DNA from 3 places in the Providencia rustigianii genome. Region 1 is predicted to be linked to each of the others. Evidence: predicted binding sites of a transcription regulator. Region 1 holds the regulator's gene; each other region holds the start of a gene.
The links. Region 1 encodes ArgR, which controls arginine synthesis, uptake and breakdown. Its sites were predicted from a motif close to ANTGAATAAAAATACANT; they were not measured.
Positions count from the first base shown of each region.

Region 2: argA (amino-acid N-acetyltransferase) is a predicted target of ArgR. The motif match lies at 2,604-2,621, and genes of this name have one in related genera.
Region 3: argC (N-acetyl-gamma-glutamyl-phosphate reductase) is a predicted target of ArgR. The motif match lies at 2,061-2,078, and genes of this name have one in related genera.

Region 1 covers NZ_LR134396.1:3,569,686-3,574,090, reverse strand. Annotated here, with positions in the region: gene mpl (UDP-N-acetylmuramate:L-alanyl-gamma-D-glutamyl-meso-diaminopimelate ligase) at 1-1,340, shown strand, start outside; gene EL244_RS16400 (DUF6122 family protein) at 1,381-1,791, opposite strand; gene argR (transcriptional regulator ArgR) at 1,833-2,303, opposite strand; gene mdh (malate dehydrogenase) at 2,772-3,710, shown strand; gene EL244_RS16385 (helix-turn-helix domain-containing protein) at 3,927-4,208, opposite strand.
Region 2 covers NZ_LR134396.1:3,043,080-3,047,484, reverse strand. Annotated here, with positions in the region: gene recD (exodeoxyribonuclease V subunit alpha) at 1-550, shown strand, start outside; gene EL244_RS13990 (hypothetical protein) at 574-1,149, shown strand; gene argA (amino-acid N-acetyltransferase) at 1,229-2,569, opposite strand; gene amiC (N-acetylmuramoyl-L-alanine amidase AmiC) at 2,963-4,216, shown strand; tRNA gene EL244_RS13975 (tRNA-Met) at 4,374-4,405, opposite strand, start outside.
Region 3 covers NZ_LR134396.1:3,743,471-3,747,875, reverse strand. Annotated here, with positions in the region: gene metF (methylenetetrahydrofolate reductase) at 1-625, opposite strand, end outside; gene argE (acetylornithine deacetylase) at 860-2,014, opposite strand; gene argC (N-acetyl-gamma-glutamyl-phosphate reductase) at 2,117-3,121, shown strand; gene argB (acetylglutamate kinase) at 3,156-3,932, shown strand; gene EL244_RS17310 (argininosuccinate synthase) at 4,001-4,405, shown strand, end outside.

The DNA.
Region 1 (4,405 bases):
GTAGTTTGGCAATTTTGGCTCGTTCTTTAGGACACAAAGTGACAGGCTCCGATGCGAACGTATACCCGCCAATGAGTACATTGCTTGAAAAGCAAGGCATTGAACTGATTCAAGGTTACGACCCTGCTCAGCTAGATCCTGCTCCGGATATGGTGGTGATTGGTAATGCAATGACGCGTGGCAATCCTTGTGTAGAAGCCGTCTTAGAAAGAGGTTTACCATATACATCAGGACCACAATGGCTTCATGACCATGTGCTTCCTGAACGTTGGGTATTGGCCGTTGCGGGAACTCATGGAAAAACAACGACTGCGGGAATGCTGGCTTGGATCCTCGAAGATTGTGGTTATGAACCGGGCTTTTTGATTGGTGGTGTTCCGGGTAATTTTGATGTTTCCTCAAAGATTGGTAATAGCCCATTCTTTGTTATTGAAGCCGATGAATATGATTGTGCATTCTTTGATAAGCGCTCAAAATTCGTTCATTACAGCCCGAAAACGTTGATCCTCAATAACCTTGAATTCGATCATGCGGATATCTTTGAAAATCTTGAGGCAATTCAAAAACAGTTCCATCATCTCGTTCGTCTTGTTCCTGCTAGCGGGAAAATTTTAATGCCTGACAGTGATAATAATCTCAAGCAAGTCATGAATATGGGTTGTTGGAGTGAACAAGAACTGGTGGGTGAACACGGTGAATGGCAGGCCGTGAAACTGAACCACGATGGCAGCCGCTTTGAAGTGCATTATCAGCAGCAAAAAGTTGGGGAAGTGAATTGGTCTCAAGTGGGTAATCACAATATTCAAAATGGTTTGATGGCAATTGCAGCGGCGCATCATGTTGGTGTGCCTGCAAAAGAAGCGTGTTTGGCATTGGATAAATTTATCAATGCTCGTCGCCGTCTTGAACTACGTGGTGTTGAAAATGATGTCAGTGTGTATGATGACTTTGCTCATCATCCAACTGCTATTTTAGCGACGTTAGAAGCATTACGTAGCAAGGTCGGCGGAACAGCACGGATTATCGCAGTACTTGAGCCACGTTCGAATACCATGAAAATGGGCATCAATAAGAATGATATCGCACCGGCATTAGGTCGTGCGGATGAAGTCTTCTTATTCCAACCAACGAATATTCCTTGGATGGTGACTGAGATTGCTGAGCATTGTGTACAACCTGCGCATTGGCATGCCGATGTGGATACTCTGGCAAATATGGTGATCGACACGGCTCAGCCGGGCGACCATATTTTAGTGATGAGTAATGGTGGTTTTGGTGGTATTCACGAAAAATTACTGGATGGTCTGAAAAAGAAAGCACAAGCTGAACCTGAAGAGTAATCAGAATAAAAGCCCTAACACTCTGTTAGGGCTTCAATTTTTATCGCTGTGGTGGTAAATCAATATCTGCCCGATCGGGTAATCCCGAACAGCTTAGCACCGTTGTTTGCATCTCTTTCTTTATACTTCCCATATAGCAATCTACTGAATCGGTAAATAAGTGGAATAAGCAGCCCACGGCAATTGCTTTTAGTTTCCATGATGGGAAGAAAAATAACACCACATAGGCAATTGCAGCCCAAATAGTGTGCATTGGGTGGTAGCCAACACCACAGCGATCTGGATCAAAGATAGGGTCAGCTAGAAGATGATCTAAATCGATCGTCATAGTTGCGATCATCAATAATGCTGCTAACTTCCAATTTTTTCGCCAGAATAGATAACCAAACAGAAAAGGAACTAAAAAGTGAAAACCGTAATGAATTATATTTCTTAAAATTTCAAATAACACGGTTTTCCCTCTTTAGGTTTCGAGATAATCCCTCAAAAGGGCTAAAGTTCTTGTTCAAACAAGACTAGTATGGATTCGTACAGCTCACGAGTTGTGAAGTCATTGGTTGGTGTGGAGAAAATCGTATCATCTCCAGCAATGCTGCCTAAGATCCCTTCAGCTTTACCTAGAGAATCTAGCAGGCGTGCGATCAACTGAGCGGCACCAGGGCTTGTACGGATCACAACAACTGAGTGGTTATAATCAACGTCCAGTACCAAATTTTTGAGTGGACTCGTCGCAGTTGGTACCCCAGGTTCGCTTGGTAAGCAATACACCATTTCCATTTTTGCGTTACGGGTTCGAACCGCACCAAACTTGGTTAGCATTCTGGAAATTTTAGATTGATTAATATTTTCGAAGCCTTGTTCTTGAAGAGCAACCACAATCTCAGCTTGTGAACTAAATTTCTCTTCTTTCAGGAGAGCTTTAAAAGCTTTTACCAAGTCTTCTTGTTTCGACACAGTGCGCATAATTAACCCATCTTTTGGTATTAAATTGAGTTGCATTATGCGTAAAACTGCATTTTTATGCAAGATAATTGGTTTTTGATGATTTAATGGCCGATTTAAAAGAGGAATTTGCAGTCTGATTTTTATCTCTATCTTAAATTAATGGCTCAAAATTTAACTTAAAAGCGCCTTAAGTTTCATCTTAAAATATGTTTTATTTTTGTTAAATCACATGATTGAGATGGAAAAAATAACACATAAAGTTGTGCTTAGGGTTAAAGACAATAGCAATAAAAACTATTTGTTAAAAAAGTGTCCGTTATCTCATTAACAGATAAGGAATTTGTTTAGAATGGTGTCATTCAGTCGGTAATTTATCTCGCGTTAACACTTCTCTCTAACTGTTAAAGAATTGTTTTTTATAAGTAATGTGTTTAGTGCGTAGTCAGATGAATTCATATTTTTAAAGTACAATTAAGGAGTTTTAGAATGAAAGTTGCAGTCCTAGGTGCAGCAGGTGGTATCGGTCAGGCTCTAGCCCTTCTTCTCAAAAACCAGCTCCCAGCAGGTTCAGAACTCTCCCTCTACGACATCGCACCAGTAACTCCAGGTGTTGCCGCAGATTTAAGCCACATCCCTACAGACGTTAAAGTTGTTGGTTTCGCAGGTGAAGATGCCACTCCAGCACTGAAAGGTGCGGATGTAGTATTAATTTCTGCGGGCGTTGCACGTAAACCGGGTATGGACCGTTCTGACCTATTCAACGTGAACGCAGGCATTGTACGTAATCTTATTCAACAAATCGCAGTAACTTGCCCGAAAGCGCTGATCGGTATTATCACTAACCCAGTGAATACGACAGTGGCTATCGCGGCTGAAGTTCTGAAAAAAGCAGGTGTTTACGATAAAAATCGTCTGTTCGGTGTAACAACACTTGATATCATTCGTTCAAATACTTTTGTTGCTGAACTGAAAGGCAAGAAAACAAGCGAAATCGAAGTGCCAGTTATTGGTGGGCACTCTGGCGTTACTATTCTGCCATTATTATCTCAAATTCCAGGTGTTAGCTTCACTGATGAAGAAGTTGCAGCTCTGACTAAGCGTATTCAAAACGCGGGTACTGAAGTTGTTGAAGCAAAAGCGGGTGGCGGATCAGCAACTCTGTCCATGGGCCAAGCAGCTGCACGTTTGGGCTTATCTCTTATCCGTGGTTTACAAGGCGAAAGCAACGTTGTTGAATGTGTTTACACTGAAGGTGACGGTGAACACGCTCGTTTCTTCGCTCAACCTGTATTATTAGGCAAAAATGGCATCGAAAAACATTTACCAATCGGTAAATTAAGTGCGTTTGAAGAGAAAGCACTGAATGAGATGTTAGAGGTATTGAAAGCGGATATCGAGCTTGGTGAAAAATTCATTAATGGCTAATGCTGTTTTAATGATTCATTCATAAATAAGGGTTGGGTTGCCTTGATGCAACTCAACCCTTTTATTTTATGCTAAGTGTATCTGTTTCAATATAATGAAAACTTTTTCTTAAAGTGATTTCATAACTAAAGATATATTAATAATGGCTTGGGTGAATTATTTAGTTTCATTAATTATTCGTACCAATGGATTTTTTAATAGAAACTTATGTTTCTGCTATATCGCGTTTTCTTCGTGCTCTATTTTCTCTCTCGCCTTTCTTTCTAATAAATCCCCAGTCATTGAGTCGTAATAGCGGCTAGGCCAAATTTCTGATGGGTGTATACCTAAAAAATTTGCAATAATCCATTCTCCTTTAGGCCAAGGTCTGGACAGCGCATTTGCAAGAGTCGATGAGCTAAGCCCTGCCTTCCTAGAAATAGCAGCAAGTGTTGTTCCCCGTTTTCGTAGGGCTGCTATGATATCTGCTGGGTGCCAATCCGATTTCCGTAACATCATTTTTTAATCCTTTTTTTACTCAGATTCATGAGAGTTAATGGTACATCTAACAGAGTATTGTGATACATTCAGTACAATTGCTCTGTTATTGGAAATAAAATAACAGAAATTTCCAATAATAATTTCTAATTTTTTCTAAATATTCATTTTTATGAAACTATCGTTATTTTTCTGAAAATAATAGAAAGATGAGAATG
Region 2 (4,405 bases), 530 kb from region 1:
AAAAATTCTGCATATTTTCAATCAGTACCGTTTATTAACTGCATTACGTGACGGCCCTTATGGCGTTTCTGGGTTAAATGACAAACTTGAAAAACTACTTCATCGACAGGGCTTAATTTATAAGCCTTACAATCAGCAGCATAAACATTATGCGGGCAGACCTATTATGATCAGCCGCAATGATAGTCCATTAGGATTATTTAATGGGGATATTGGGATAATCTTACCGGATGAGGATGGCCAATTTAGAGCTTATTTTCAGTTTCCAGATGGGGAGATTAGAGGGGTTCAACCCAACCGCCTGCCACTGCATGAAACTGCATATGTGATGACGGTACATAAATCACAAGGTTCGGAATTTACTCATACCGCTTTAGTACTGCCTTATATATATTCCCCCGTGATCACGCGGGAGCTGGTTTATACCGCGATCACTAGAGCTAAAAAAGAATTATCACTGTATGGTAGTAAAAAAGTATTACGCCGTGCAATTGAGACCCCAACAAAGCGTCGTAGCGGCCTAACCCTACAACTGATGCAATTGAATTAACCCTACTGATTTAAGGTAATATTATGGAAAACCAACAGCCTATGACCGCTATCACTGTGACATTGAACGCCAAGCTTGAGCCAGCAAGGCGTGCTGACCTAGAAGATGCTTTTGATGAAGCGATGGAAAAACTTGGTAAAGAGAAAGAAATCCAAATTAGTGGTGGTGGTACTCTATTAGGTGACACTGGCGAAGTTTCCGAGTGCGACATCGAATTATCGGTTACTGAGGCAAGTGATGAAAATATCAGCTTAATTATTCAGATGTTTTCTGGCATGTTAGCGCCAAAAGGGTCTCGTTTAACCATTCATGGGGAAGATGTACGAATTGATTTTGGTACAGATGAAGGTTTAGCAGTTTACTTTAATGGGACTGAATTACCGGCAGAGGTGTACGAAAACAATGATATCAATGATCTTTTCGACCAATTGGATGAAGCAGTAGAAGATATTGGCAGTATTCATGGGGTTTGGGATGGCCCAACAGAAACGGCATTTTATTTCTACGGAACCTCTTTTAGTGAAATGGAAGAAATTCTAAGACCACTATTAGAGGCTAATCCACTGAGTCAAAAATGCCGAGTTGTACAAATCGCATAATTTGTTGAACAACGATAAAACCCAGATATGAAATTATCAGTAAAGTTTTTAATCTCATTCATGGGTTTTTATCTGTAGCTTAAGCGACGTGAGTTTTAATATTTAACATCAAAATCTTAGACTTACGTTGATAGTTATACAGAGCCTGTTTTTTCATTGGTAGCATTTCAATTTCGGCAGGCATAAAACCACGCTCTTGGAACCAATGAATACTGCGAGTCGTTAGGACAAATAATTTATCCAGATCTAATTGTTTGGCTTGTGCCGCTACTCGGTTAAGTAGCTCCTCACCACGGGAAGAGCTTCGGTAGTCTGGGTGCACGGCTACACATGCCATCTCTCCTAATTTTTCGTCAGGATAAGGGTAAAGTGCTGCGCAGGCTATCACTAAGTTATCTCGCTCAATAATGGTAAATTTATCAATCTCCATTTCGAGTTGTTCGCGAGAGCGGCGGACTAAAATACCTTGCTGTTCTAATGGCCTGATAAGCTCCAAAATCCCCCCAATATCATTAATATTGGCACGACGGGTTTTCTCTGAACTTTCCATGACGATTTGTGTTCCGATACCATCACGAGAAAACAGTTCTTGGATTAATGAGCCATTTTCTTGATAACTCAATAGATGGCTGCGGCGTACACCACGGCGGCAGGCTGTTGCTGCGCCACGTAAAAAACGTACAGTACCAGAATAATAATCCCCTTCAGACTCTAACTCTTGGATACGAGCTTCGGCTTCATTTGGGAATAATTCAGATAAAATATTGCCGTTTTTATCAGCGACTCCCTGAGAAGAACAAAACCCGATAAGTTTTTCAGCTTTGATTTTTACGGCTAGCTGTGTGGCAATTTCTTCGGATGTCAGATTGAAACTCTCACCAGTCACTGATACTGCAACAGGACCAATTAGGACGATTGAGCCATTATCCAATTGCGCGTTAATCGCATCTTCATTAATGCGGCGGATACGGCCACTATGGCAATAATCAATTCCATCATCGACACCTAGAGGCTGGGCAATTACAAAGTTACCACTGACCACATTAATATGGGCACCTTGCAGCGGTGTATTTCCTAAACTCATCGATAAACGAGCGGTGATGTCCAGTTGTAAGGCACCAGAGGCTTGTTTCACATATTCAAGGGTATTCGCATCGGTAACGCGCGTATGTTTATGATAAATAGCTTCATAATTATGTTCTGCGAGAATACCTTCTATTTGAGGTCGAGCACCATAAACAACGACAATACGAATTCCTAAGCTATGTAATAAGCCTATATCATTGACAATGCTTGGAAAATTCTCATGTTCGATTGCTTCACCACCCAACATAATAATAAATGTTTTACCGCGGTGGGCGTTTATATAGGGTACCGAATGGCGAAATTCATCAACCAACTCGGTGCTACGCTCTTTCATAATTACCCTCTTAATTGAATTTTTATTCGTTATTACTGTATTTTTATTCTTTTTGGCGGTAAATATCAAGTAAAAGATGAGACAAGAAAAGTAACAAATTTATTTTTAATATTTACATATCTCTATATATAAATGTCTATAATAAAAACAATTCAATCTGTATATCAGATGGTTGCCAATCAATGCTATTCAATTAGTGAGCATAATTAGTCTATTTGGATTGCAGTATGACGTCATTTATATTGCTGAAATAAGATCAGCATTCCGACATATAAATAATAGTTTGGTAATGACAAAGCATGAAGAACTAGATAGAGTGCGAATTAATCGCTAAGATATTATCTCTTGTCTTAATTTATATTTAACTTTTCAGGTTTAGATTCGGAATTATTGATGAGTCATCAAGATCACAGCCCATCAAAACGCCGCCTATTACAAGGTGCGGCTGCGGTTATGCTGCTGAGTGTCAGCCCATTCGGTTTTGCTGCGAGTAGCAGCATTATTGCCGTGCGCATTTGGCCAGCCTCGAGTTATACCCGTATTACACTCGAATCGAGCGTCCCTTTAAAGTATCGCCAATTTGTGCTGAATAATCCTGAGCGCATTGTCGTTGACTTGGAAGGCGTACAGTTAAATAACGTACTAAAAAATATGGGAAGCCAGATTCAGTCTCGCGATCCTTACTTAAAATTAGTTCGGGTTGGGCAATTTGATCCGAAAACAGTACGTTTAGTTTTTGAAGTGAAGAATAAGGTTAGTCCTCGATTCTTTACTATTGCTCCTGTCTCCGAATTTAAACATCGTTTGGTCATTGATTTTTATCCGGGTAAAGGGGTAGAAACCAACGATGATCCTTTATTGGCATTGCTTGAGGATTACAATAAAGGGGATTTAGAAGAGAGTATGCCTGCTCAGGCGAAAAAACCGGGTAAAGCAGGGACTGACCGACCGATCATTATCATGATTGACCCTGGTCATGGCGGTGAAGATCCCGGTGCAATTGGTAAATATAAGACACGCGAAAAAGACGTAGTCTTACAAATTGCCCGTCGATTGAAAGCATTGATTGATAAAGATCCAAAAATGCGTGCTTATATGACACGTAATGAGGATGTATTTATTCCATTGAAAGTGCGGGTAGCAAAAGCCAGAAAAATGCAGGCAGACCTTTTTGTATCGATTCATGCGGATGCTTTTACTAACCGCTCAGCAAATGGTTCATCGGTGTTTGCGTTGTCGACAAAAGGTGCCACCAGTAATACGGCACGTTATCTTGCACAAACCCAGAACGAAGCTGACTTAATCGGTGGGGTGAGTAAAAGCGGCGATGTTTATCTCGACCATACCATGTTAGATCTGGTGCAAACAGCGACAATCAATGACAGTTTGAAGTTTGGGGATGAAGTCCTTAAACGCATGGGGAAAGTAAATAGACTGCATAAGAATCGGGTTGATCAGGCTGGGTTCGCAGTATTAAAAGCCCCTGAAATTCCGTCTATTTTGGTGGAGACTGCCTTTATTAGTAACTTGGAAGAAGAGCGTAAGTTAAAGACTGCTAAATTCCAACAGCAAATGGCAGAGTCAATTTTCCAAGGGATTAAAGCCTATTTCCGCAATGGTGGCGAGTTAGCAATCCGTAATAAATAATTAATAAATTAAAGAAGGTGGTGAGCAGCAATGTGCGCCGCCTTTTTTATTAGCAAAAAAGTAACGTATTGATAAAAAGTAATTTGTTGGAAATTGAAAGAGTAGAAAACGAATTGAAGCTTTAAAGGAATAGATAAGAAAGAATACAACTAAGAATTGGTTGCGGGGGCTGGATTTGAACCAACGACC
Region 3 (4,405 bases), 170 kb from region 1:
GGACAATCTCGACATCGATGCCAGTTGAAACACAGCGGTCACGAAAACGTAAATAACTTTCCACATCAAAGAAAAATTGGGTAATGGCACGGTTAGCTCCAGCCTCAATCTTTTTCTTCAAATTTATCAGGTCAGCCTGAGCACTTTTCGCTTCCGGATGGACTTCGGGATAAGCGGCAACTGAGATATCAAAATCGGCTTCATTTTTTAACAGCTCCACCAGATTGGTTGCATACATTTCGGGTTTATTGCTGTTATCGGGTAAATCACCGCGTAGGGCGACAATATGTCGGATACCATTATTCCAATAATCCCTTGCGATAGATTTTAATTCTTCTGGGTTAGCATCAATACAGGTTAAATGTGGTGCAGCCACTAAGCCTGTTTTGTCTTTGATATCTTTAATTATACTATGGGTTCTATCTCGCTCACCTGAGTTGGCTCCATAGGTTACGGAAACAAATTTGGGTTTTAGATTTTTCAGTCTATCGATAGATTTCCATAACGTTTGTTCCATTTCCGCTGAGCGAGGTGGGAAAAATTCAAATGAGACATTAATTTGACCATCTAATTCAGCCAAATTTTGATTTAGCGCCTCGCGCTGATTTGCGTGAAAGAAACTCATACCCTGTGACCTCGCCATTAGCAGACTGATTATTTAGTTGTTTTAATTAATTGTTCAATGTTCTCTACCCATTTAAACTTCTATACGTTTAGACGTCTAAATAGAGATTACTTGATATTCAATGAGAGTCAACTCTTAAATCAAATTTGGCACTGATGTTTTTTCAGTCGCAACAGGAAAAAAATTCATGATGGGGAAATGCGCGGAGTAGAGTTACTCCGCGTGAGGTGAAAATTATTCAGTAAAACAGAAGTGTTCGACCATTTGGCTGATTAACTGACGTGTCGGTTCAATGAAATTCATATCAATAAACTCATCAGGCTGATGGGCTTGCTCAATGGAGCCGGGACCTAACACTAAGGTTGGGCACAGTTCTTGGATAAACGGTGCTTCAGTACAGTAGTTGACCGTTGCCGCTTTTTGACCCAGTAATTGTTCAATGACTGCCACCATTTTATGGTCAGTCGGGCATTCGTATCCTGGAATCGGAGGGTGCATTTCTTCAATGGCTAAACGCCCTGGCCATTTGGCGCGAACGGGTTCTAAAGCTTCATTTAGCAATTCATCGAGATCTTGCAGTGTCAATCCAGGAAGAGGGCGGATATCCATATGTAATTCACAGCAGCCACAAATACGGTTTGCTGCATCTCCGCCATTAATATGACCAAAATTCATGGTTGGATATGGAATGACAAATGCTGGATTGTTATAGCGTTCTTTTAATGTATTTCTCAATGTCATTAAGTGGGAAATAGATTCATGCATTAACTCGATGGCATTCACCCCACGAGCAGGATCACTAGAATGCCCAGATTGGCCTGTAATACGAATTGCATTAGAAAGATGACCTTTATGCGCTCGTATTGGCTGCAATGATGTTGGCTCACCGATGATGGCAAAATCAGGGCGCAATGCCGTATTCGCTGCAAAGTAGCGCGCACCTGCCATTGAAGTTTCTTCATCCGCGGTTGCTAATATATGTAGCGGGCGTTTGAGCGTAGTGAGGTCGACATCCCTTAATGCATCGATAATAAAGGCAAAAAAGCCTTTCATATCTGCGGTACCGAGGCCATACAGCTTGCCATCGTGTTCGGTGAGTTTGAATGGATCTCTACTCCAGCGGCCATCGTCGAAAGGTACGGTATCGGTATGACCACACAGCATCAATCCTCCGTTGCCCTCACCAATGCTGGCTAACAAGTTATATTTGTCTCGGGTATCGGGAACAGGTTGGATATTCACCGAGAAGCCTAAAGTTTCTAGCCATCCGCCTAATAGCTCAACAAGCGCTTTGTTGCTCTGATCCAAATGAGAATCGGTCGCACTAATCGATGGAGTTGCTATTAATTGACGATAAATCTCAATAAATGCAGGTAATTTAATATTCACTGTTGACAGCCTTTATCCATAATAGTATCAATATTCATGCACTTTATTTGAATAAAAATACACATTAAACTGTTTGGGTCACGAGTACAAGGTAGAATACACATGTTGAACACACTCATTATCGGGGCCAGTGGCTATACTGGAGCGGAATTAGCAGCATATTTACAGCGTCATTCTGAAATTCATCTTTCCGGTCTGATGGTATCCGCACAAAGTGCTGATGCGGGTAAATGCTTCTCTGATTTACATCCTCAGTATAAAGGTATTATTGACCTTCCTGTACAGCCATTAACGGATGTGGCTGCAGCGGCACAAGGCATTGATATTGTTTTTCTCGCGACTGCCCATGAAGTTAGCCATGATATTGCACCTCAATTTCTAGAAGCCGGTTGTGTGGTGTTTGACCTTTCAGGAGCTTATCGGGTTCAAGATGCTGCGTTCTACCCACAATACTACGGTTTTGAACATACAAATACCCAATGGTTAATGCAAGCAGTTTACGGTTTAGCAGAATGGCAAGCCGATAAAATCCGTCAGGCGCAGCTGATTGCTGTGCCTGGATGCTACCCAACAGTTTCTCAGTTATCGCTAAAGCCATTGATTGAAGCTGATCTGCTGGATGAAAACATGTGGCCGGTGATCAACGCTACCAGCGGTGTCTCAGGAGCAGGACGTAAAGCCTCAATGACTAACAGTTTTTGCGAAGTAAGCTTACAGCCATACGGTATTTTTACTCATCGCCATCAACCGGAAATTGCTACACATTTAGGAAGAGAGGTGATTTTCACGCCTCATTTAGGCAACTTTGCACGGGGCATACTGGCAACAATCACTTGTAAGGTGAAAGCCGGCGTTACAGCGAAGCAAATTAGCCAAACATTTAAAGATGCGTATCAAAATAAACCATTAGTCCGTTTATATGACAACGGGGTTCCTGCACTAAAATCCGTTGTGGGAACGCCATTTTGTGACATTGGTTTTGTATTGAAAGGTGAGCACCTGATTTTAGTGGGGACAGAAGATAACCTATTAAAAGGTGCAGCAGCGCAAGCCGTTCAGTGCATGAATATTCGGTTTGGTTTCGACGAAACGCAGTCATTACTTTAATGCTTTTATGGCAATTTATTAAGGATAAATCTCCATGCAACCTTTAGTGATTAAATTGGGCGGCGTGCTACTTGATAGCGAAGAAGCTCTCGAAAGATTATTTACGGCTATCCAAACCTACCGTCAGGCTCATCAGCGTGAACTGGTGATTGTGCATGGTGGGGGATGCTTGGTTGATGAATTAATGCAAAAACTGCAATTGCCGGTTGTGAAGAAACAAGGCCTGCGAGTAACTCCTGCGGACCAAATCGATATTATTACAGGGGCGTTAGCGGGAACAGCGAACAAGACATTGTTAGCCTGGGCGATTAAACACCAACAACCGGCTGTGGGTTTATCCCTTGGTGATGGTCATAGTGCGGTTGTTACCCAAATTAATGATGAGTTGGGTCATGTAGGAAGCGCAAAACCTGGTGACGCTAAGTTATTGAAATTACTTTTATCTGGTGGTTATTTACCGATTATTAGCTCCATTGGAATTACCGATGAGGGGCAACTTATGAATGTGAATGCTGACCAAGCGGCAACCGCTATCGCACAAGCCTTAGATGCAGACTTAGTCTTGCTTTCTGATGTTAGCGGCATTCTGGATGGTAAAGGTCAAAAAATTGATGAAATGACCACGGATAAAGCTCAAAAGCTGATTGACCAAGGCATTATTACCGATGGCATGATTGTTAAGGTTAATGCGGCCTTAGATGCGGCTACCACATTAAAACGCCCTGTAGATATCGCTAGCTGGCGCCATGCGGAACAGTTACCCGCCTTATTTAATGGTACCGCCATTGGTACACGAATTATTGCGTCGTAAGTACCTAACTTATTGCGAGCAAAAAATAAATAACACATTTAATTAAACAGAATTGGGATAGGTAAGTTATGAAAAACGGCATCAAGAAAATTGTTTTAGCATACTCTGGCGGCTTAGATACTTCGGCGATCATTCCATGGTTGAAAGAAAACTACGAAGGTTGTGAAGTTGTCGCTTTCGTCGCGGATGTGGGTCAGGACAGAGAAGACCTCGTTGGCGTTGAGAAAAAAGCGCTGCAATCGGGGGCATCTGAGTGCTACGTGGTTGACCTGCGTGAAGAGTTCATCAAAGAGTACATTTACCCCGTTCTGAAAACAGGTGCACTGTATGAAGGTAGCTACCTGCTAGGGACTTCAATGGCGCGTCCTATTATCGCTAAAGCGCAAGTTGAAATTGCCCTGAAAGTCGGTGCGGATGCTGTTGCTCATGGCGCAACAGGTAAAGGTAACGACCAAGTTCGTTTCGAAAGCACT